3 regions of the Paenibacillus sp. FW507-14B1B genome follow, and region 3 is predicted to be linked to each of the others. Evidence: riboswitches for the same ligand, from Rfam matches in the RefSeq annotation. Region 3 holds a riboswitch; each other region holds the start of a gene.

Region 1 (8,091 bases), on a different contig from region 3:
CAAGACTGGAACAGACAACCTTATCAATGCTTAGCCACTATGAATGAAAGCGGTTTAGTTAGAAAAAGAAGCGAACCCCTTATAGCTAATATTCCACAAGGATATACCGATCATTTTCGTGATCCGAAGGTATGGAAAGACGAAGATATGTATCGCTGTGTGATTGGTTCCCAAAGGCGAAACCTTACAGGAGCTGCGGTAGTATACGAATCGCCTGACCTAATAAAGTGGCAGCTCCGAGGAGAGATAAAGACTGGATTGAACGGTTTCGGTTATATGTGGGAATGCCCAGATTATTTTGAATTGGATGGCAACGGTGTACTCATCTTCTCACCTCAAGGGTTGCGTCCAGAGGGAGAGCGTTATCACAATATATACCAATCAGGATTTGTATTAGGAAGGCCGCTGAACCGAGATACATTAGAGTTTGATCATGGAGATTTTGATGAGCTGGATCGTGGATTTGATTTCTATGCACCTCAGACGATGGAGGATGAGAAGGGACGCCGGATTCTGGTTGCATGGATGGGTCAGCCTGAAGTTGACTACCCAACGGATTCGCATGGATGGGCTCACTGTCTTACCATCCCAAGAGAACTCAAAATCGATCAGGGCAAGTTAATACAACAGCCGGTTCCAGAACTCCGACTCCTACGGGAGCAATCTATGGAGATAAAGGACAAGATTACGAATGAAGTTCGTACCTATAAGCGACTCGCTGGAACCTGTTACGAAATGATATGTGAATTTCATGATATAAAGGCGGATGTTGTAGGGATTTCAATTCGTGCTAGTGAGCATGAACAGACGGTGATTAAATATGACAGGAAGCGCAGCACACTAACGCTGGATCGATCCGCATCCGGTGAACCTGTTGGTCAAGAATATGGAATGACTAGATCGTGTCATATGGATGGAGAGCAGCTAAAACTTCATCTCTTTGTAGATATATCCTCAGTGGAGTTATTTGTTAATGATGGGTCAGAGGTATTTACGAGTAGAATCTTTCCGCAGCCCGGAAGTGAGGGGATACGAGTGTTCACCGAAGGAGGCAGTGCTGATATAGCAGTAACGAAGTGGGATCTTAAACAAGCCGTAGACTTAAAGAAAGGGGAGTATTAGGATGGCGGACAATCGGGAAATCGCAAAATCAGTAGTGGAGGCAATCGGTGGGAGGGAGAACATCGCTTCTTTCGCTCACTGTGCAACTAGACTTCGTATCATGGTGCATGATAAGGAGAAGATTGACCAGGAGAAAGTGGAGAATATCGATAAGGTTAAAGGTGCATTTTTCAACTCAGGTCAGTATCAAATCATCTTCGGTACTGGTACGGTCAATCAAATATTTGAAGCCGTTGAAAGCCTAGGGCTTGAGAGTACAAGTAAAGATGAGTTGAAGAAGGAATCAAAAAAATCAGGCAATGCTTTTCAACGGGCCATCCGTACATTTGGTGATGTGTTCGTGCCGATTATTCCCGTATTGGTCGCAACAGGGCTATTCATGGGGCTTAGGGGGCTGCTGACACAAGAACAAATGCTTGCTTGGTTTGGTGCAACCCCAGCAGACATTTCTCCTAATTTCCTATTATTCACTCAGGTGCTCACAGATACGGCGTTCGCCTTTCTACCTGCGTTAGTGGCATGGTCTGCCTTCAGGGTGTTTGGAGGTAGTCCGGTTCTAGGGATTGTGCTCGGATTAATGCTTGTTAATCCTGCTCTTCCAAATGCTTATGAAGTAGCTAATGGTTCATCAGAAGCACTTATTTTCCTTGGATTCATTCCTGTTGTAGGTTACCAGGGGTCCGTGCTTCCCGCATTTTTCATGGGACTCATAGGGGCAAAGTTCGAACGTTTTCTTAGAAAAAGAATTCCGGAAGCGCTGGATCTAATCGTAACTCCATTCCTAACACTTGTGGTTATGATTGCGCTTGGACTATTTGCCATTGGTCCGGTATTTCACTCGGTTGAAGAGGTTGTTCTAAATGCAACGACATACTTGCTAGAGCTTCCTTTTGGACTGGCGGGGCTTATCATTGGCTTCTTTAATCAGATCATTGTGGTCACAGGTGTGCACCATATTTTTAATTTTCTAGAAATCCAGTTGCTAGAGCGCACGGGTGCTAATCCTTTTAATGCGATTGTTACAAGTGCAATGGCTGCTCAAGGGGCAGCTTGCCTAGCTGTGGGCTTGAAGACCAAGAATAAGAAGCTAAAGGCGCTTTCTCTTCCATCGTCATTCTCTGCTTTTCTAGGTATTTCAGAGCCAGCTATCTTCGGGGTTAATCTTCGATATGTCAAACCATTTGTGATGGGGCTTATCGGTGGTGGTGTTGGTGGTTTTATGGCTTCATTGTTACAGTTAAAAGCGACAGGCATGGCTGTAACGGTTATACCAGGAACGCTCTTGTACTTGAACAGTCAGCTCCCACTTTATATCCTGTGTAACTTAGTTGCGATGGGTGTTGCGTTCACATTAACTTGGTTCTTTGGATTTAATGATCGAATGCTTAATGACGTTTCTAACAAAAAATAGATTTTTTCTGCCTGAGAACATTGTATAATGATGGACAAGAAGCTGAATAGCGAGGAGTCATACATCAATGTTTAGAGGGTGGAAATTGTCTGTACTCGGGATAATCGTTGTAGGTATCACGGCAGCGGTCGCTCCGCAGTTCGGTCTGATCGATTATGGCCGGTCTATTTCAATGTTTATATTGTTCGTTCTATTTATAGGAGCGCTTGAAATAATGGAACACTTGAGGAATCGCAGAAAAAAAGATTCGTAAATCACATTAGGAAATTCAGGTGCACCTTACTTCAAAACGTGATATATTTAAAAAAACTACTATGTGTAACTGGCGTAACATGGAATACCATGAGGGAGCACATAGATAACAGCCGTACGCCTGGGCAGAGGTAAAGCGATTCTAATCAGAATCGCTTTACCTCTTTGTGTTTTATTAACATAAATGTCGAAAGGGCTGATTAGGATGAAGAACGAACCGTTGATTTTGGATGGTAACCAAGTAGCGAGTAATATTAAAGAGGCATTGAAGGATCGTGTAAACCATTTGGTACAAAAAGGTGTAACACCTTGTCTTGCCACGATTCTTGTTGGGGATGACCCTGCTTCTGAAACATATGTCCGCATGAAAGGTAACGCCTGCAAAAGACTTGGAATTGATTCCAAACGGGTTGTGTTGGAGGCGTCTACTTCTACGAAGGAGTTGATCAATGTTATTCAAGATCTGAATACTGATCCCTCCGTACACGGAATATTGCTGCAGCATCCTGTTCCTCATCATATTGATGAACGTGCTGCGTTTGAAGCTATTTCTATTGAAAAAGATGTGGATGGCGTCACAATGCTAGGGTTTGCACAAAATGCATTTGATCAGGCTGCATTTCCTTCATGTACTCCTGCAGCCATTCTAGCTATTATGGACGAATACCAGCTTCCTATGGAAGGAAAGCATGCCGTTGTTGTTGGCAGAAGTCCAATCCTCGGTAAGCCAGTATCCTTGATGCTTCTGAACCGAAATGCTACGGTTACAATCTGTCATTCGAGAACACAGAACTTGGACCAATTGGTCTCTCAAGGGGATATTGTTGTGGCTGCAGTTGGTAAACCGAACTTTATCCAAGGAGACTGGATTAAGCCAGGTGCTGTGATTATGGATGCAGGCTATAATGAAGGGAACATAGGAGACTGTGATTACGAGGCGTGTTATGAGCGTGCAAGTGCGATAACGCCCGTTCCAGGTGGAGTAGGCCCAGTGACGATTGCAACACTTCTCAAGCATACTGTTGATGCAGCAGAGAAGAGTGCTGTGAAGTAATACTTACCATAATGAAAAAGAAGACAAAAAAACCCCGAATTTAACAAATTCGGGGTTTTTCTGAGTTAGATCATGAATGCATCACCAATGGTTACAAGGGTTATTCAACTATGGTGTAAAATAATCCCACACATTTTATGTGCTACAATGGGTAATAAATTTGAAATGATTAGATCAGGGAGGGCGAATATGGATTGGTTGGCTGTACAGCCCTATTACAAAATTCAAAGAGAGATTGGAAGTACGGAGCAAATCATGTATGAGGATAACAGGACATTGTATTTGTACCGCGATCGGATTGTAACGCAGTATCGTGAATTTAAGGTTGCAGATGTATTCGACTTGTCCTATCGTCAGATGGGAAAGGCTGGCGGCTTTCTATACTTGCATACGAAATTCGGCGTATATTCCTATACGGTGAAAGATAGCCCGGAGCGTTTCATTCAAGCTTTTAAAAATCTGTAACACATATACCTTAAACGCTTGTTTACTCGTCTAGGTGATAAAGAATTCGGATATATTCTCGTGGTAAAAAGAATCGAGTGCTTTCTGTTTCCATTGGATTATGAGTGTTTATATTATCATTGTAGCTAAATGGTGAGACCGTAGAATCAGGATAATGGATCCGGCTGATGTAGTTGTCTAGAAGGACTGCACCCATAAGTAGAACAGCGAATAGCAATACGCAAACTGTGATTTTTCGGATGATCATTCTTTATCACTCCTCACTTAAGAGTGATGCCCAATTGAATTATTTTCATTCATTTTTCTTTTGACAAAAACGCTGAATTTAAGATATACTGGTTCACAGTTTGAAGTTGTACGCTAATTACATATGGAAGTAACCGGAGGAGCCTGCCAACAGCGGGCTCTTTTTGCGTTTTTTCGGTCTTACGATCTTTGTATTGGCAATACTAAGGGAAGATTAACATTTTTGGGCTAAGGAGGAATCAACTTGTCGCTGCTTCACGTCGCCATTATGGTACCGATATTTTATGCCGTTCTGGTACCTCTGCTTTACAAGTACATGAAACGAGTACACACAGGATGGTTTATTCTACCTGTTCCTGCCTTATTATTTGCGTATTTCATTGGCAGGATCCCTTCTATACAAGATGGGGAAGGTGTACTTTCAACCTTACGGTGGATCCCTTCATTAGGTATTAACTTCACCGTATATCTGGATGGGCTAAGCTTGTTATTTGCACTACTGATTACAGGGATTGGTATGCTTGTTGTCTTCTATTCCGTGTTTTATATGGATAAGAACAAAGAAGCAATCCATCGCTTTTATGTTTATCTGCTTCTGTTCATGGGAGCTATGCTCGGCGTTGTGTTATCAGACAACGTAATGGTGCTTTATGGATTTTGGGAATTGACAAGTGTATCGTCTTTTCTTCTAATCGCTTTCTGGCATACGCGTGATCGTTCCAGATACGGGGCATTAAAGTCCATGCTCATCACTGTATTTGGTGGTCTTGCTATGTTTACTGGATTCCTGATGCTATCCATCATGTCAAACAGTATGAGTGTTCGTGAAATCATAGCTAATAGCAGTGAGATAACAAGTCATGGATTATTTATTCCTGCTATGATTCTTATTCTGCTCGGGGCATTTACGAAATCAGCTCAGTTTCCATTTCATATTTGGTTACCTGACGCAATGGAAGCACCTACACCTGTCAGTGCTTATCTCCACTCTGCTACGATGGTTAAAGCAGGACTGTATTTGGTTGCCCGCTTTAGTCCTGTGTTCGCAGGTCAAGCCGAATGGTTCTGGATTGTAACAGCCGTGGGATTAACCACACTCATTTATGGCTCAATTCGAGCTATTAAACAGACCGATCTTAAAGCTCTATTAGCATTCTCGACCATAAGTCAGCTAGGTCTAATTATGAGCTTGCTAGGTCTTGGTTCCGCCGCCGCATTTTACTCGGGGAATCCAGACTCCCTTATCTACACAAAAGCAACAACCGCAGCGATCTTCCATCTTATCAATCACGCTACATTTAAAGGTGCATTGTTTATGGTGGTAGGTATCGTTGACCATGAGACAGGTACGCGTGATATCCGCAAGCTTGGCGGCTTGATGTCACTGATGCCCATCACTTTTACGATCGCTGCAATAGGTGCATTCTCGATGGCAGGATTACCACCGTTTAATGGTTTTCTAAGTAAAGAAATGTTCTTTACGGCTGTGCTTCACGCCACGGAAATGAATTTCTGGAATGCGGAGACATGGAGTATTCTCATTCCTGTTGTGGCTTGGGTAGCAAGTGTATTTACATTCCTGTACAGCATGATCTTGGTGTTCAAAACTTTTACAGGGAAGTTTCAACCGAACAAGCTTAATAAGAAACCTCACGAAGCTCCACTCGGCATGCTTATTCCACCAGTGATCTTGGCTTCGCTTGTCGTATTGTTCGGGCTATTCCCAAACATTTTGTCATACTCGTTGATCGAGCCTGCAATGGCAGCTATTATGCCAGATATGCTAACACCGGGTGATAAATTCCTCGTGAAGATCGAGTTCTGGCACGGCTGGACTACAGAGATCTTTATGACGATTGGAATTATCATTCTAGGGACGATCCTTTACAAGCTTTATGGAAAAGTACGCTTGTTAAACAGACCGTTATTTAACCGAATCACTTTTAATCGCGCTTACGACAGTGGTCTCTCTACATTAGAGCGTGGAGGTCATAAGATTACAGGAACATATATGACTGGATCCATTCGTCACTATGTCATCTATATATTTGCATTTATGATCGCGCTATTAGGTTACGCTATCGTATATATAGGTGGTATTAAGATTGATACCTCGAACTTTGCTCCTGTGTCGTTTTATGAGGCAATCGTTATTATCGTCCTTGTTGTTTCCGTGCTGGCACTTCTATTTGTCCGCACACGACTTGTAGCGATTATCTTGACCGGTATGTCAGGTTATATGGTTACACTGTTCTTTGTTATCTTCAGAGCGCCGGATCTGGCACTTACTCAGATGATTGTAGAGACGGTCTCCGTTATGCTGTTCCTGCTCTGCTTCTATCATTTGCCGAAACTGAAGAAGGAGAAAGTTAAACTTAGTTTCAAATGGACAAATGCGCTCATTTCTGCAGGTGTTGGTATCGTGATGACATTGATCGCATTAGGAGCTTCCAGCGGCAGAATGTTTGAACCTATTTCAGATTTCTTCATCAATGGAAGTAAAAAACTCGCGGGAGGTAAGAACGTAGTTAACGTTATTCTCGTTGACTTCCGTGGATTTGATACGATGCTTGAAATTACGGTACTCTGTGTTGCTGCACTTGCAATATATGCAATGATTAAGATTGATCCAGGTGATGCGATACTGGGACAGAGAGAGCGGAGACTTGATATTGTTCTTCCGAATAGCAATGACGTCATCTTAAGAACCATCTCGAAGGTTGTCATTTTTATCGTACTGACATTTGCGCTGTATCTTTTCCTTGCAGGGCATAACAGTACAGGTGGCGGCTTCATTGGTGGGCTCATGACTGCATCTGCCTTAGTGCTTTTATCTATGGCTTTTGGTATGGATGTAAGCCGAAAGATCGTTCCAGTAAACTACAGAGCGATGGCAGCGATTGGCCTTCTAATTGCGTACCTTACAGCTATGGGATCATTTTTGTTTGGTGCACCATTCCTCAGCCATGCTTTTAATCATTTTGATCTACCACTGCTTGGTGATACGGAGCTGGCGACCGCTGTATTATTCGACTTAGGTGTATATTTGGCGGTCGTTGGAGTCACCATGACGATTATTTATTCAATTGGGAGGGACGACTAGCCATGGAATTATATATGTCACTTGCCATCGGCGTCTTGTTCGCCGTCGGGGTTTACTTGATTCTCTCCAAAAGTTTACTCCGTATCATTTTGGGAACGTCCCTATTAACGCATGGGATCCATTTATTGCTACTCACGACAGCTAGATTGAAGACAGGGGCAGCACCGCTTTTAGGAGAGCAAGCAGAATCTTATGTAGATCCGCTCCCACAAGCGCTGATACTGACGTCCATCGTTATTAGTTTCGGTGTGACATCGTTCTTTTTCGTGCTAGCTTATAAGGCATATCAGCGGCTCGGAACAGATGATATGGAAGAGTTAAGGGGGAATGAAGATGAATAACCTGATCGTTCTCCCACTTCTGATCCCTTTATTAACTGCAGTCGTTCTCATATTCCTGCCCAAGCAGGTTAAAGCGCAGCGGTGGATCAGTATAATC
Region 2 (8,091 bases), on a different contig from region 3:
GCGATCATGACGATCTTTCACCAAGTGAAGAAACTTAAGAAATAAGAAAAATTACTTCGCTTCAAGCTCAACCATTGCTTGTTTACCACTTACTTGAATACCTGTCTTCTTCTGCCCGACGTCTTTCAAGTCTTGTATGAGTTCTTCAAGGAGACTTTTAGCCTTTGCTCCTTCTTTTCCCTGAATTCGGACAACGAGTGATACGGAATTGCCTGCACGAAGCAGCTTCTCAGCTTGATTTTTCTTCGTTTCATAATCATGTTCCTCGATATTTGGTGTAAGCCGGATCTCTTTTGTTTTTGCGGGTTGTTCTTTCTTGCGTGCTTGTTGACGCTCTTCTTTAATTGCTCCGGAAGCCACTAGGCGACAAGGTGGAGGACTGCTAAATAAAGATGTGCAGACTAGATCCACTTTCATTTTACGAGCCATTTCAAGCGCTTGCGCCGTAGGGACGATCCCCAGAGCTTCTCCGTTGACACCCGTCAGCTCAACTTCAAGTGCTTTAATCTTCTCATTTTTTATCATATTTTCATCATGCCTCTCGTTCTTTATTGTGTATATATCTTACCCTCCGACTGAGATTAGATCAAATTCATTGAGCATATACCTTCACACTTTGAGAATGTTCAATCAATAAACATAATAAGTATTTGTTTATTTTATAATAGATATAAACAGTAAATGTTTATAAAAATAACCAAAAAAACGTTGCTTTTCATTAATTAGCACCATATAATGACTACAGACTTGAACGAGGAGGTTACGAAAGATGACACGAGTAATATGTGGACATCAGGAAGGCCAGGATGTTGAAGCAAGTCCAATTTAAAGAAAAGGATTGATCTAGTATGTTGAAGAATCGTTATGTGCAAACCATCATGCTCTCGAGTGTGTTTCTCCAGCTTGGCATATGGATAAGAAATTTTGCGATTTTGTTATATGTTACAAACCTCACGAATAACGACCCCTTATATGTATCTCTTATTTCTGTGGTAGAATATGCCCCCATCTTTATCTTTGCCATTATAGGAGGGACATTTGCAGATCGTTGGAAGCCAAAAAGGACGATGGTATGGTGTGATGTACTTTCGGGACTATCTGTCGTTGCCGTGATGCTCGCATTGAATTTTGGTGGATGGTACACGCTGCTCTTGGGGACTTTGATTTCATCTAGCTTGTCTCAATTTTGGCAGCCGTCGGCCATGAGGTTCTATAAAGAGCATGTACCCAGTGACCAGGTTCAAGGTGTTATGGCACTATCTCAATCATTAATGGCAATTTTCATGGTACTTGGTCCTGTAATCGGTACATTTATATTCCTGAATTATGGAATAGAGGTTTCTCTTGGTTTGACAGCTCTTATGTTTTTTGTGTCCGCACTTATTCTGACCAGACTTCCACGTGATCAGCAGGGAGTAACTAGAGAGAAGAGCAGCTTTATGGGCGAGATGAAAGAGGGGCTTCAATATCTTTGGAATAATGTATCTTTGAGAACATTAAGTGTTTCATTTGCAGCAAGCGGGCTCGCGGTGGGAATGATTCAGCCTTTGATGCTATTTATTACGATCGAGAAGTTAGGAAGGGATAAAGAGTTCTTACAGTGGCTTCTTATGGCAAATGGTGGCGCTATGCTGGTAGGTGGAGCAGTCATTATGAGTTTAGTTGCCAAAATGAAACCTCAACTTATGCTTGCACTCGGTCTTGTTGTAAGTGCAATTGTCACAGTAGGTATTGGGGCATCGAGCGTCGTGTGGGTGACGATATTGCTTCAGATGATCAGTGGATTCTTCTACCCATGCATTCAAGTGGGGATTCAAACACTTATTATGAAGAACACGGAGACCGCTTATATCGGAAGAGTTGGAGGAGCGATAACACCTATTTTTATGGGGATGATGGTTCTTGGAATGTCATTCTCTGGTTTCTTGAAGGAGCAATCTTCCTTATTCATCGTGTTTAGCGCTAGTGGAATATTGTTTATTATAGGTTCCATTGTGCTGGCTCCATTATTTAAAAATACCGAACGGGTACATGAGCAGGCAGCGATTAGTCGAAGGTAACGAGATTAACATATTTGTATATGTAGAAACTGAACAACTATAATATATGTGTGGTGATGGTAAACAAAATGTTTCAGATCAGTGGTTTTTTCATAACCGAGTATGATGCTATAATAGGAAAGTAAAATTTATAAAGAAAGCGGGAACATCATGGGTCGTAAATGGAATAATATCAAAGAAAAGAAAGCTTCAAAGGATGCAAATACAAGTCGTATTTATGCGAAATTTGGAGTTGAAATCTATGTAGCAGCCAAAAAAGGCGAGCCGGATCCCGAATCAAACCGTGCTTTGAAAGTCGTTCTTGAACGGGCCAAAACGTATAACGTACCAAAAGCAATTATCGATCGTGCTATGGATAAAGCAAAAGGAAGTTCAGAAGAAACGTATACGGAGCTTCGTTATGAAGGTTTTGGACCTAACGGGGCAATGGTTATTGTTGATACATTGACGAATAACGTAAACCGTACAGCTTCTGATGTGCGTTCTGCCTTTAACAAGAACGGCGGAAACATGGGCGTGAGCGGATCAGTAGCATATATGTTTGATGCGACTGCTGTAATAGGTGTAAAAGGCAAAACATTGGACGAGGTATTCGAATTGTTGATGGAAGCTGATGTTGAGGTTCGTGATATCATGGAAGAAGAAGATTCTGTTATTGTATATGCGGAACCAGATCAATTTCACGAGGTTCAAGAAGCGTTCAGAAATGTTGGTATTACAGAATTTACGGTTGCTGAATTAACGATGCTGCCACAAAATTATGTCGAGCTTCCGGAAGACGCAATGCCACAGTTTGAGAAACTGATTGACGCACTTGAGGATTTAGAGGATGTTCAGCAAGTGTTCCATAATGTTGACTCTGAAGATTAAACTTTTCGGGTCATACATACAAAAAAAACCGCTATATAGCGGCTTTTTTTGTTGAATCTATTTGCAAATAGACGATTATTTCAGTATGATTTACATGACAATTGAAATGCTAATGTGTAACTGGCGGAACATGGGGAACCATGAGGGAGCACATTGTTGGCAGTGGCCGTACGCCTGGGCAGAGGTAAGGAGTTTCTTTCTCCTTGCCTCTTTTTATTTATCTACATTTCATTGTAGATCAATCCAAATAAAGTGAGGGATAGCCAATGTTACAGACTAAAAAAATGTTATTACTCGGCTCTGGTGAACTGGGGAAGGAAGTCATTATTGAAGCGCAGCGATTAGGGGTTGAGACGGTTGCCGTTGACCGTTATGAACATGCACCTGCTATGCAGGTAGCGAACCGAAGCTATGTGATTGATATGCTAGATGAACAGAAATTACGTGAAATTATTGAACTGGAAAAGCCGGATCTTATCGTTCCAGAAATTGAGGCTTTAGCGACTTCTGAATTGTTAAAACTTGAGGAGGAAGGCCATCGGGTAATCCCTACCGCAAGGGCAGCTAAACTGACGATGGATCGTGAGGGGATTAGACGACTAGCTTCAGAGAAGCTTGGTCTGCCAACAGCAGGTTATAAATTTGCGGATACATATGAAGAATTTGTTCAAGCGGTCCATGAGATGGGCTATCCCTGTGTCATTAAGCCACTAATGAGCTCGTCAGGTAAGGGACAAAGCGTTTGCCGTGAGGAGAAGGACATTGAGAAATGTTGGAGCATTGCCATGGAGGGAGGACGGGTTCAGAATGGTCGGGTCATCATTGAAGAGTTCATCCGTTTTGAATCTGAAATTACACTTCTAACGGTCCGCAGCGTGAATGGAACGAGCTACTGTGCACCTATTGGGCATATTCAAGAGAGCGGGGATTACATTGAATCCTGGCAACCACATCATATGACTGATGAACAACTTGAAGAAGCTAAGCATATTGCTAGAACGATTACGGATGAATTGGGCGGATATGGTCTGTTTGGTGTTGAATTATTCTTAACAGAAGATAAAGTGTATTTTAGCGAAGTTTCCCCTCGCCCGCATGATACAGGATTAGTAACCCTAGTCACTCAAAATCTATCCGAGTTTGCTCTTCACGTTCGCGCAATTCTAGGCTATCCTATTCCGGAAATTATTCAATTATTACCGGGTGCCAGTCGCCCCTTGAAAGCAGATAAGGAATTGGAGAATTATCAAATTACCGGTGTGGAGAAAGCACTATCTGTTTCAAACACCCAGGTTCGTATATTTGGTAAGCCTGTGAGTAAATTGGGTCGGAGAATGGCCGTTGCTTTATCCACGGCTGATACGGTTGAAGAAGCACGTATTCTTGCCAAGCAAGCACTTGATGGGCTTGCTGTAGAAGAGGCATAATTCATATTTCATATAATGATATTAGAATTGAAAAGTATAAGCGCCGTGTGTTAGCTGAATATAATAGCTAATCCACGGCTTTTTTCGATCTTTACATTGATCATATATTGAAGGAAAATGATTTTAATATTGGGGATTTAGGAGAGGGTGGGCAAATGAAAACGACGATTTATTTTGTCAGGCACGGCATCGCTCCATTTTCATTAGAACAAGAGAAAACATCAGGCGGAGCAAGACTTAATGAGCAAGGGCAATCAGATGCGCAAAGAGTGGCAACCTTGTTAGAAGATAAGCGGATTGATGTTATTGTCTCCAGTTCCCACCATCGGGCTAGAGAAACGGTATTACCACTTGCCGAGCTGCTATATAAAGACATCATTTTGTACAACGAGCTCATTGAAAGGCCTATCGCTACCCTAAATGAAGCAATATCTGAAGAGGAGCTAATTAACGCGATCGAACGATCATTTACGGATAAAGATTATTGTATGCCTGAAGGAGAGACAACTAGACAAGCTCAAGAGAGGGCTATGCCTGTCATCTTTAAATTACTATCGGATTACCAAGGGAAGAGAATTGTCATTGGAACACATGGTAATATCATGACGATTATTATGAATTACTTCGACTCGAATTACGGATTTCAATTCTGGCAACAGACTTCAAAACCAGATATTTATGAGGTTGAATTCGAAGATAAACAGTTAATATCAGTTCAGAGGTTATGGGATTGTTGATCGAAAGACCAGCCTAGTATTTTCAACAATCGGGTGCAACAACGATCAATCCACTTTTAATAAACATTAAAGTCCCTTCTAAACTATTACGACATTACATGGATAACATCAATGATTTACTTCGTCAAGTTTACAATTAGCATGAATGTTGTAAGATGAAATAGTACAATCAATTGAGCTCGAATGGTAGTCCTTCGACATGATGATCTATGCTACCTAGAGTTGTTCTATGGAAAGAAGGGATACGCAATATATGTTGAATAAAGAATTTGACCGTCAAGTTGAGAATTTAATTAATAAAGGATATCCTGCTTTAATTGACCTTGAACCAGAAGGGTTCAAGAAGAGATTAGAACCACTTCGAGCTGTCATCGATGCCTCTATTACTCTGAAAGAATTAGAAGAACGTATTCCCTTTGTGATTGTCATCAAGGGGGATTGGGTGAATGGGGAATTAGCGATGGGACTCGTAGAGCGAAATAATAAAAAGGGCTTTAGCGTGATGGAAGCAGAAGAGGTTGAAAGATTCAAGCCGATTGAGGGCATTCAATTACCGAATGGAATGGCTTATCTGGTCTTGGATATCGATACTGGGGAGTCCACTCGTAATATTACGCCCAACGAGGCTATTAAAATAATCATTAACGAGAATCGCTCGCCATTGACACTGGAAGAGGGAGTTGCGGTTATAACGCATTATCCGGATATGTTAATGAAAAATAAAGGATTCTCTCTGCTTGGATCACGGTGTGGAGATAAGAGGGTAACAGCTTTGTGGATTAGCGGAGGGAAACCTAAGCTTGGCTGGTGTTGGGCAGGTAATCCACATACATGGTTGGGCTCCGCATCCTGTGCATCGAGAGCAGGAATATAATAATATAACGGTTAATAACGAGAGGGAAGATTTCACATGATTAATGATCAGGTAGATACAACGGGTGAAGTGCTTCTTAGCTCACACACCGAAGAGTATTGGAGACGCCGGAAGAGAGAACTGAAAGAATGGGATCGTGCCCCTAAAATACGTAGACATCCGAAAAGAACTACAATGTTTAATGGGGTCGAGGTGGATCTTGAGATCTATTCGGCCCTATATAAGCTCAACCAGATCGGAGTTCAGACTGAATTTTCGTGTGCCGGTGTGAGTCCATTAGATGAACCTATAGAGCATTCGTTATATGCATATGTCACTTTCTTGGATGGAGAAGCTGCTGAACAGTTTACCTGGATCATACGGGATGTGATGAAACATCGTGCTCTACTCACTTATGAGTCTGATCGAAATCGATATGATGTATCATCATTCTTCATTGGTCATAACCGATCGTTCTGTTACTTACTCGATCATTGCGCTGAAATCATGAAACGCCGCACGCTGTAGTTGGAGTGCGGCGTTCTTTTTATGAGCTAGAAGAGTCAGGTTACACATGCATTCTTAATTGTTGAGAGATAACGGAAGTTCCTTCACACCTCGAACTAGCATGCCAGGTCTCCACTCAAGATCTTGTATGTTGTCTCGAAGCTGGATGTTCGGAAAACGCTGTAACAAGGTGTTGATAGCAATTTCTGCTTCTAGACGAGCAAGTGGTGCACCTAGACATAAGTGAATCCCCTTTCCGAACGCGAGATGCTGGCTTTTCTCTCGAGTAATATTGAAAATGTCAGGATCATTAAACTGCCGAGGATCTCGATTAGCGGAATTAAGCGAAACAATGACCAAATCCCCCCGAGTCATCTGCACCCCTCTAAACTCGAAATCTTCACTTGCCCAGCGAGAAGTACTAAATTCAACCGGGCCGTTAAATCTTAGCATCTCTTCAATCGCGCCATGAATCAGTTCAGGCTGATCTTGAAGTAACTTACGTTGTTCTGGATGTTCAAGTAGGGCTAATACGCCATTGCCAATTAAATTTACGGTCGTCTCATGGCCTGCAATGATCATCAGAATAACGACTCCGTACAACTCCTGCTCACTTAGACGATCATCTTGTTCTTCAGCAAGAAGCAACTGACTGATCAAGTCATTCCCTGGATTTTCACGTACTTTTGAGAACCATTCTCCAAGATACTTAACGAATTCGTCCATATGCTGGATGACAATATCTTCGCTCGTATCCTGATTGGAAGTATCAATGATAGAATTCGACCAGACTCTGAATTTATCTCGATCTTCAAGCGGGACGCCTAGCAATTCACTAATGACGATGATTGGCAATAAGAAGGCGTAATCATCAATGAGATTCATATGATTTTGTGAGGATACTGCATCGAGCAGATCATCAGCAATATCCTGAATATGATCTCTCATGCCTGCGATTAACTGAGGAGTAAAGCTTTTCTGCATCAGTAAACGCAGCCGCTTGTGATCAGGTGGATCGGAGAATAACATGTTACTTGAAAATACACTTGCTGCTTCTTCGCCATAAATTTTTGTAATATCCTTAATGAAGCGTGGGTCCTTTAAAACCGTTTCAGCATCTTCATAACTACTGACCAGCCAACCAACGTTACCATCGGGAAACCTCATTTTGAGTAATGGGTCGTTCTTTCTTAAGTTGTCGTAAATCGGATAAGGATTATCTGTGAACTCCTTCGAAAACAAATTACTCATGACATCGTTAGTATTCATAGACATGATCTCCTCTCACATTACAACCATTTCCATTATAAGATAAAAGCTTCTCCATAAATAGGATGATCAGTAGAATATTCAGATTATTTCAACTCGAAAGGAAGCTTGATGCCGAAATGTTCTATAAGAGCCTGCGCGTACTCTTCAGGTGTTGATGGTGAGAAGATGTGGACTTGTCCAGATGTAAAAATCCGAAATTCTTGGTCATCTACCGTATTACGGCCGTCTTTGGTACGTATATAAACCTTGGCTCCTTTATTAAATACGGATTCAGGAGAATACTGACACCAATAAGAAGTCGTGTCATAATCTTGTGGCAAATTGGGCTCCTCCGTAAAGGAATAAATGGGGTCTAGTTCTCCATG
Region 3 (8,091 bases):
GGACGCGCTTGTGCTTGAAGAAGCTGGAAGAGTGCTTGCAGCGGGTGGAACGGTAGCTTTCCCGACCGAAACGGTCTACGGTCTAGGTGCTGATGCAGGAAACACGGATGCGGTGGAGCGTATTTTTGAAGCAAAAGGTAGGCCCTCAGATAATCCACTTATCGTGCATATATCGGACAAGAGTCAGTTGGATGGCCTTGTTCTGAATGTGAATGAGACCGAACGGCGTTTGATGGAGGCCTTCTGGCCGGGACCGCTGACGCTCGTCTTGCCTGTGAAGCCCGGCGCGGTGTCTACGCGCGTAACGGCTGGGCTGGATACGGTAGCGGTGCGCATGCCGGACCATAAGGTGGCGCTGGCCTTGATCAGTGCCGCAGGCTGTCCGCTCGCTGCGCCTAGTGCGAACCGCTCTGGCCGGCCAAGCCCGACGCTGGCCAGCCATGTGTTTGAGGATCTGGCGGGTAGCATCGACGGCATTCTCGACGGCGGCCCGGCCGGGGTCGGTGTCGAGTCGACGGTCGTTCAGGCTAGCCAGGACGGTACCGTGACGGTGCTGCGCCCCGGCGGCGTCACGGAAGAGCAGCTTGCCGTATTAGCGGCAAGCGTCCAGCGCGACCCGGCGCTTGCGCGCGCCGGGAGCGCCAACAGCCCGGCGCCGCGCTCGCCGGGCATGAAGTACACGCACTACGCACCCAAGGGTGCGCTGTGCATCGTGCAAGGGCGGACGGCTGAAGCCGTGTCCGCCAAGATCCAGGCCGAGCTCGACGCGGCCCAGGCGCGCGGGGAGAAGACCGGTGTGCTGTCATTCGACGAGCACATCGGTCGCTACCGCGCGGACGTCGTCGTCTCGCTCGGCAGTTTGGCCGCACCGGAGGAAGCGGCCCACCGGCTTTACGCCGGGCTTCGCCAATTCGATGAAGAGGGCGCGACCTTTCTTCTGGCAGAGTCCTGCCCGGAGAAGGGTCTCGGCGCTGCAGTGATGAATCGGCTTCTTAAAGCAGCAGGCCATCATATTTTGCAAGTAGAATAATAACGACTATCCGGAATGATTCCTTCCTTGTCCGCATATGGTGTACAAGACCATAGGGACTTGGGGGAAATTCGGATGTTGGAATCGTCTGTCCAATCAGGGCAACTCGCGACCATCCTAATTATGGCTGTGGCACTGGGATTGGACGCATTTTCGTTAGGTATTGGCGTCGGGATGAGAGGTATTCGGCTGAGGCATATTCTGAATATCAGTCTGCTAATTGCGTTCTTCCATATGCTTATGCCGCTGATTGGGTTATTTGCAGGAAGATATGTCGGCTCTTTGCTTGGACAAGTTACAGGGCTTGCAGCGGGTGGGCTGCTCGTGCTTCTGGGTGGACATATGATCTGGAATTCTTTTCGTAAGGAAGACGGTAAGCTTGTTAATCACACCACGCTGCTAGGCATGCTGTTGTTTGCACTTAGTGTCAGCATCGACTCATTCTCTGTGGGCGTCTCCCTTGGTATGTTTGTCAAAGATGTCCTATTGATTGTGGTATCATTCGGTGTAATTGGGGGACTCATGTCGATTATGGGGCTTATGCTGGGACGACATGCAGCTAGTAAGCTTGGGGAATATGGAGAAATGATAGGCGGCGTTATTCTGCTGGCATTTGGTTTGATGTTTATAATTTGATACAATAACAGCAATGGAATTTTGGGAGGTGGAGACCGTGAAAAACATATTATTTGTCTGCACCGGCAACACCTGTCGTAGTCCCATGGCTGAGGGTATGCTGCGTAAGCTTGCCGAGGGAAGAGGGATTTCGCTCGAAGTGCGTTCCGCAGGTGTTGCCGCTGTAGAGGGCATGCCTATATCTAGTCATGCCGGGACGGTTCTTCGGGATCAGCAGATTGAAGAATGTCATAGCTCTAAACCACTCAGCACAGATCTTGTGGAATGGGCCGATATGATTCTGACATTGACGCTGTCCCATAAGCAATACGCGATTCGTCAGTTTCCTTATGCGGCGGACAAGGTTCATACGCTGAAGGAGTACGTTGAGAATGATGAGCAGGTGCTTCGGGATCTGCAAGAGCAGGACAGTCTGCTTGCATCAATGGAGATGACAAGATCACTTGGTGGTGAACTTCAGGAGCAGGACAAGGTGCGTCTAATCGAACTTAGACAGCGTATTCCGAGCTTTGACATATCCGATCCATTCGGTGGTTCACTGGAGGATTACGAGGCTACAGCAGCAGAAATTCGCTTAGCGCTGTTCCGCTTGCTGGATAAGCTAGGGAATGAGAATAAGTAGAAACTGCACGAATATATAAACATTTATCCGTTGCTTTTCTGCTGAGTTTGATTTAAGATGAAGTGGAAAAACACGGATTCCGATGTAACTGGCGACGAAGTGGATGAAACCACGATGGAGCATCGGAAACATACGGCCGGTCGCCTGGGCAAAGAGCAATTGGTGCACATTTCACGTGCGCGGACTGCTCTTTTTTTCGTCTTTTAATGACAATTTGGGTTATAATGATACAAGTTGTTGTACACGTGGTTTACATTGTTTTTGTGAATTACGGTGACAAAAGACGAAACATACAAGGGGGTTTTTCATATGAAAATCGCATTAGGCACAGATCATGCTGGTATTCGTTTGAGAGAGGAAATTTCGCAGGTTATTCGCAGTCTTGGACATGAGGTTGAAGACTTGGGTTGTGGCTGCTCTGATTCGGTTGATTATCCGGATTATGCACTTCCGGTATGTGAGAAGGTCGTATCCGGAGAAGCTGACCGCGGCATTCTGATCTGTGGAACGGGAATTGGCATGAGTATTGCAGCGAACAAGGTGCCAGGCATTCGCTGTGCACTGACGCACGATGTATTTTCGGCAAAAGCTACCCGTGAGCATAATGACAGCAACGTGCTGGCTCTCGGAGAACGAGTGGTAGGTCCTGGATTGGCAGCTGAGATTGTTACAGCTTGGCTCGGTACAGAATTTAGTCAGGGTGAACGGCATGTTGGCAGGGTTAACAAGATCAAGGCCATTGAGGAACGCTATCTGAAAGGTTAAGCTCATCGCAGGTGATGCAAGCTAATGCCTGCTTAATTCTGGCGTTAGCTTGTGTTCAGGGCGATCGCATCCATGGGGGGCTGTGACATGACAGATTACTCGAATGATCATGATTTGAAAGAGCAAACCGTGACGATTGTACGGGAGCTGGCCCAGGCTGCAGGCTTGGGACGAGGCAAAATACTGGTTATTGGAACAAGTACAAGTGAGGTTGCCGGTCGCAAGATAGGTACTGGTGGTGCGCTTGAGACGGCTCGTCAAGTATTGAATGGTATTGAGGAAGTGCAAGCTGAGTTTGGCTTTCATACTGCATTTCAATGCTGTGAGCACTTGAACCGTGCACTTGTGGTGGAACGAGAACTTCTCGAACATCTGGGACTGACGGAAGTGGCTGCTGTACCTATTCCACATGCGGGCGGGTCCATGGCTTCCGCAGCTTACCGAAGTCTTGCTGCTCCGTGCCTTGCTGAGAGCATCTCGGCACATGCCGGTATAGATATCGGTGAGACCATGATCGGAATGCATCTGCGCCCGGTTGCTGTACCATTTCGGCCTAGTATTCGTTATATCGGGGAAGCACGCGTGACCGCAGCACTGACAAGACCGAAGTTGATTGGTGGGCAGCGAGCCGTTTATCGGTTGGAGCAAGATATGAACTCCACTTCTTGTGATTAAGGTCTAGTAAGTTTGATGTTGTGATTGATGATATACCATATAAATTTTTTGAATTTGGGGAGGAAACGAAGATGATGGAGAATTTGCGTAAGCAAGACCCGGCTGTACTGGAAGCAATGGATTTGGAACTCAAACGTCAACGCAGCAACATTGAACTTATCGCTTCGGAGAATATCGTTAGTGAAGCGGTTATCGAAGCGCTAGGATCCGTGCTCACGAATAAATACGCGGAAGGCTATCCGGGTAAACGTTACTACGGTGGTTGTGAGCGTGTTGATATCGTTGAAGATCTAGCTCGCGACCGTGCTAAAGAGTTGTTCGGTGCAGAACATGTTAACGTTCAACCTCACTCAGGTGCTCAAGCGAACATGGCTGTATATTTGGCTGCTCTTAAGCCTGGGGATACGGTTCTCGGCATGAACCTCGCTCACGGTGGACACTTGACACACGGAAGTCCTGTGAATGCATCTGGTCTGTTGTATAACTTTGTAGCTTATGGTGTGCAAGAAGATACATTCCTTATCGATTACAACGAAGTTCGTAAAGCAGCTTTCAAACATCGTCCACGTTTAATCGTTGCTGGTGCAAGTGCATACCCGCGTACCATCGATTTTGAAGCGCTGGCTTCTATCGCTAACGATGTGGGTGCGCTGTTCATGGTTGATATGGCGCATATCGCAGGTCTTGTTGCAGCAGGATTGCATCCGAACCCTGTTCCACATGCTCATTTTGTTACGACTACTACGCACAAAACACTTCGTGGCCCACGTGGTGGTATGATCATCTGCAAACAGCCTTGGGCTGCTGCTATTGATAAAGCAGTATTCCCAGGCTCCCAAGGTGGACCTCTTATGCACGTTATTGCATCTAAAGCTGTAGCTTTGGGTGAAGCGCTCGAACCTTCCTTCAAAGTGTACGCACAACAAGTTGTGAAGAATGCAAAAGTACTTGCAGATACGCTGATGGCTGAAGGCCTGAACATCGTTTCTGGTGGAACTGACAACCATCTGATGCTGGTTGATACACGTAATCTCGATATTACGGGTAAGGACGCAGAGAAGGTGCTTGATTCTATTGGAATTACAGTTAACAAAAATGCTATTCCGTTCGATCCGACAAGTCCGTTCGTAACAAGCGGTATCCGGATCGGTACACCAGCTATTACATCCCGTGGTATGGATGAAGAAGCAATGGTTGAGATCGGTAAGATCATTGCCCTGACTCTTCGTCAGCCGCAAGATGAAGCTACACTTGCAGAAGCAAGCCGCAGAGTAGCTGAATTGACAGAGAAATACCCTCTTTACCCAGAGATGAAATACTAAAAATAGGTAGGCATCTTATTCTAGCCATGCATTGGCCCCGTCTTCAAAAAAAGAAGGCGGGGCTTTTTTTGAGAAAATAATATTTCAGCATTTTTTCTCGGATAACTGGAAAACCTAGTATGCTAGGATAAGTTAATGATTTGAAGCTGCCATGTTTTTCCCCATATTAGATAGAAGAAACATGATGCTTGCAGGTGTGAAATCAAGCTTGGTGATGATATAATAGATAGGATTTATGGAGCCCGCTAGAATTCATATCCATATTGAAAAACATATTGTAACCAACCGGAGGGACCTGACATGGGAAAATTGGTGATTTGTGATCACCCATTAATTCAACACAAACTGACATTTATCCGCGATATGCGGACTAACACAAAGGATTTTCGTGAGTTGGTCGACGAGGTAGCAACGTTGATGGCTTATGAAATTACTCGCAGTATACCGCTGGAATCCATTTCGGTACAGACACCTGTAGCTGAGACGGAAGGGAAAGTTATTTCAGGTCGTATGCTGGGATTGATTCCGATCCTGCGTGCTGGTCTTGGTATGCTAGACGGTGTTGTTAAGCTACTTCCAGCTGCAAAAGTGGGACATGTAGGTTTGTTCCGTGACCCTGAGACACTGCAGCCTGTAGAATATTATACGAAGCTTCCTACGGACGTCACGGAACGTGAGCTGATCGTTATCGATCCTATGCTGGCAACAGGTGGATCCGCGATTGCGGCGATTGATGTACTGAAGAAGCGTGGTTGTACCCAGATTAAGATGATGAACCTGGTAGCAGCACCAGAAGGTGTGAAAGCTGTTCAGGAAGCACATCCGGATGTAGATATCTATGTGGCTGCTCTTGATGAGGGCTTAGATGAGCATGGATATATCATTCCTGGTCTTGGTGATGCAGGAGATCGTCTCTACGGCACGAAGTAACAATCTAGAGAATATTAGAATGTTTTAAAGAGGGGGTTAACCGAACATGTCTAAAGTGAAAGTGATGACCATATTCGGCGTTCGTCCGGAAGCCATCAAAATGGCACCACTCATTCTGGAACTTCAGCGTCATCCCGAGCATATTGAATCCGTAGTATGCGTAACAGCGCAGCATCGGCAAATGCTCGATCAGGTATTGGACGTGTTTAAGATTGTCCCGGATTATGACCTCGATGTCATGAAAGACCGTCAGACCTTAAATGAAATTACCGTTAGAGTGCTGGAGGGACTAGAGCCTGTCCTGCGGGAAGCTAAGCCGGATATTGTATTGGTGCATGGTGATACGCTGACGACATTCCTTGCCAGCTATGCAGCTTTCTTGCAAAAAATACAGGTAGGTCATGTAGAAGCAGGGCTTCGTACATGGAATAAACTTTCTCCGTACCCTGAGGAGATGAATCGCCAGCTGACGGGTATACTTGCAGACATTCATTTTTCTCCTACCAACTGGTCGGCAGAGAACTTGCGCAAAGAGAATAAGAATGATTCAACCATTTATATCACAGGCAACACGGTAACAGATGTGTTTAAATACACAGTACAACCTGATTATAAACACCCTGTTCTAGACTGGGCGGCGGGTAAACGGTTGATCCTGATGACGGCACATCGCCGGGAATCACAGGGTGAACCACATCGGAACATCTTCCGTGCGATCAAACGGATTGCTGATGAGTTCGAGGATATCGCGATCGTCTATCCGGTTCATCTAAGCCCTGCGGTTAAAGAACCGGCACACGAGATCCTTGGCAATCATCCACGTATTAAGCTCATCGATCCGCTGGATGTCGTTGATTTGCACAATTTCTATCCGCATACACACCTCATTGTGACTGATTCGGGTGGTCTGCAAGAGGAAGCTCCATCGTTCGGCGTACCTGTATTGGTGCTGCGTGATACGACAGAGCGTCCGGAAGGAATCGATGCAGGAACACTGGAACTGGTGGGTACCCACGAAGAGGATGTATATGCACGTACGAAAGCTCTGCTAACGGATAAAGCGTTGTATGACTCTATGAGTCAAGCCGCAAATCCATACGGTGACGGGCAGGCATCGGAACGTATTGTCAATGCGATTTTGCACCATTTTGGGGTCGTGAATGAGCGTCCGGAAGAATTTCACACAATGTTCACAAAAGCATAATAATGTGTATTCTCGTGACAAACATCACAGCATACAGTTGAACTGTACGGTTCTGGCGGCATTTTGCGCAGTTTGGACTGCGCAAAATGCTTGATTTTATATGCTAAAACGCTGTTATCGATTCATTGACAAAGCATTGTTATATTAAGTAAAATGAGTTGGGATTAGAGGTTCATATGAAAAATCCAAATAGTCAAGATTCCCCTTGGTTGATTGCACTTTACATTAGTAGTGCCGGAGGATTGCTGGCAGTTTACATCCTGATCGGTTTTTTCGGTGGGAAGTGGCTGGCTGATTTGCTGGACGGGCCCAGATATTGGCTCGCGATTGGAACCGTTGCAGGGCTCTTTGTAGGGATTTTGAATATTGCTCTTCTCATTAAAAAGTTTTTGGGGGCGCAAAGTGAATGATTTGACATCCATTGTGAACGCTGTTTCCAGAGTGACGATACTACTATTGTCTGCATTATTACTGGGTTGGGCTTTATCCCCTGATTATCGTCCGATTCTCTCGGGCTTGATCATGGGCATGGCAGCGGGTTTGTTTAACGTACGCTTCCTTTCCATTAAAGTGCGGCAGCTGGCACAATTGGCGGTCAGCCAAGACAACAGACGGTATAGCTTTGGTTTTATAACTAGACTTTGTACCGGATTCTTGATTGTAGTCATCGCAGCGAAGCTGGAGCAGGTATCACTCGGCGCAACCATTGCCGGTCTGTTCATTCCCCAGTTGTTGACCATTCCTGTCAGCATTATATTTGGCTTGAGAAACAATCATTGATCAGCGCTAATTGGAAAGGGGTGAAAACAAAATTATGCACGATTCACCGATTATTAATCTTGGCGGATTCAATATCGATTTGTCAGCAGTACTCATGCTTCTTGTAACTGGAGTAGTAGTCTTCGTA

What was found. Region 3 has a riboswitch for ZMP and ZTP ahead of rpiB (ribose 5-phosphate isomerase B). Riboswitches for the same ligand answer to the same signal wherever they lie in the genome.
Region 1: linked by a shared signal. The riboswitch ahead of AC3WJJ_RS08455 (bifunctional 5,10-methylenetetrahydrofolate dehydrogenase/5,10-methenyltetrahydrofolate cyclohydrolase) and the one ahead of rpiB (ribose 5-phosphate isomerase B) in region 3 are both predicted to bind ZMP and ZTP.
Region 2: linked by a shared signal. The riboswitch ahead of purT (phosphoribosylglycinamide formyltransferase 2) and the one ahead of rpiB (ribose 5-phosphate isomerase B) in region 3 are both predicted to bind ZMP and ZTP.

Annotation. Positions count from the first base shown of each region.
Region 1 is NZ_JBYSWS010000002.1:38,567-46,657, reverse strand. Features, by position in the region: gene AC3WJJ_RS08470 (glycoside hydrolase family 32 protein) at 1-1,122, shown strand, start outside; gene AC3WJJ_RS08465 (sucrose-specific PTS transporter subunit IIBC) at 1,124-2,533, shown strand; gene AC3WJJ_RS08460 (hypothetical protein) at 2,601-2,786, shown strand; ZMP/ZTP riboswitch at 2,842-2,919, shown strand; gene AC3WJJ_RS08455 (bifunctional 5,10-methylenetetrahydrofolate dehydrogenase/5,10-methenyltetrahydrofolate cyclohydrolase) at 2,991-3,839, shown strand; gene AC3WJJ_RS08450 (hypothetical protein) at 4,029-4,304, shown strand; gene AC3WJJ_RS08445 (hypothetical protein) at 4,327-4,551, opposite strand; gene AC3WJJ_RS08440 (Na+/H+ antiporter subunit A) at 4,795-7,653, shown strand; gene AC3WJJ_RS08435 (Na(+)/H(+) antiporter subunit C) at 7,656-7,994, shown strand; gene AC3WJJ_RS08430 (Na+/H+ antiporter subunit D) at 7,987-8,091, shown strand, end outside.
Region 2 is NZ_JBYSWS010000001.1:33,021-41,111, forward strand. Features, by position in the region: gene infC (translation initiation factor IF-3) at 52-525, opposite strand; gene AC3WJJ_RS00165 (MFS transporter) at 849-2,060, shown strand; gene AC3WJJ_RS00170 (YebC/PmpR family DNA-binding transcriptional regulator) at 2,211-2,930, shown strand; ZMP/ZTP riboswitch at 3,037-3,117, shown strand; gene purT (phosphoribosylglycinamide formyltransferase 2) at 3,197-4,357, shown strand; gene AC3WJJ_RS00180 (histidine phosphatase family protein) at 4,513-5,094, shown strand; gene AC3WJJ_RS00185 (DUF5701 family protein) at 5,348-5,968, shown strand; gene AC3WJJ_RS00190 (hypothetical protein) at 6,005-6,475, shown strand; gene AC3WJJ_RS00195 (cytochrome P450 family protein) at 6,530-7,723, opposite strand; gene AC3WJJ_RS00200 (arylamine N-acetyltransferase family protein) at 7,810-8,091, opposite strand, start outside.
Region 3 is NZ_JBYSWS010000004.1:423,281-431,371, forward strand. Features, by position in the region: gene AC3WJJ_RS20595 (L-threonylcarbamoyladenylate synthase) at 1-1,030, shown strand, start outside; gene AC3WJJ_RS20600 (manganese efflux pump MntP) at 1,106-1,666, shown strand; gene AC3WJJ_RS20605 (low molecular weight protein arginine phosphatase) at 1,704-2,288, shown strand; ZMP/ZTP riboswitch at 2,363-2,445, shown strand; gene rpiB (ribose 5-phosphate isomerase B) at 2,598-3,053, shown strand; gene AC3WJJ_RS20615 (TIGR01440 family protein) at 3,141-3,728, shown strand; gene glyA (serine hydroxymethyltransferase) at 3,800-5,050, shown strand; gene upp (uracil phosphoribosyltransferase) at 5,351-5,980, shown strand; gene wecB (non-hydrolyzing UDP-N-acetylglucosamine 2-epimerase) at 6,027-7,184, shown strand; gene AC3WJJ_RS20635 (AtpZ/AtpI family protein) at 7,361-7,594, shown strand; gene AC3WJJ_RS20640 (ATP synthase subunit I) at 7,587-7,964, shown strand; gene atpB (F0F1 ATP synthase subunit A) at 7,999-8,091, shown strand, end outside.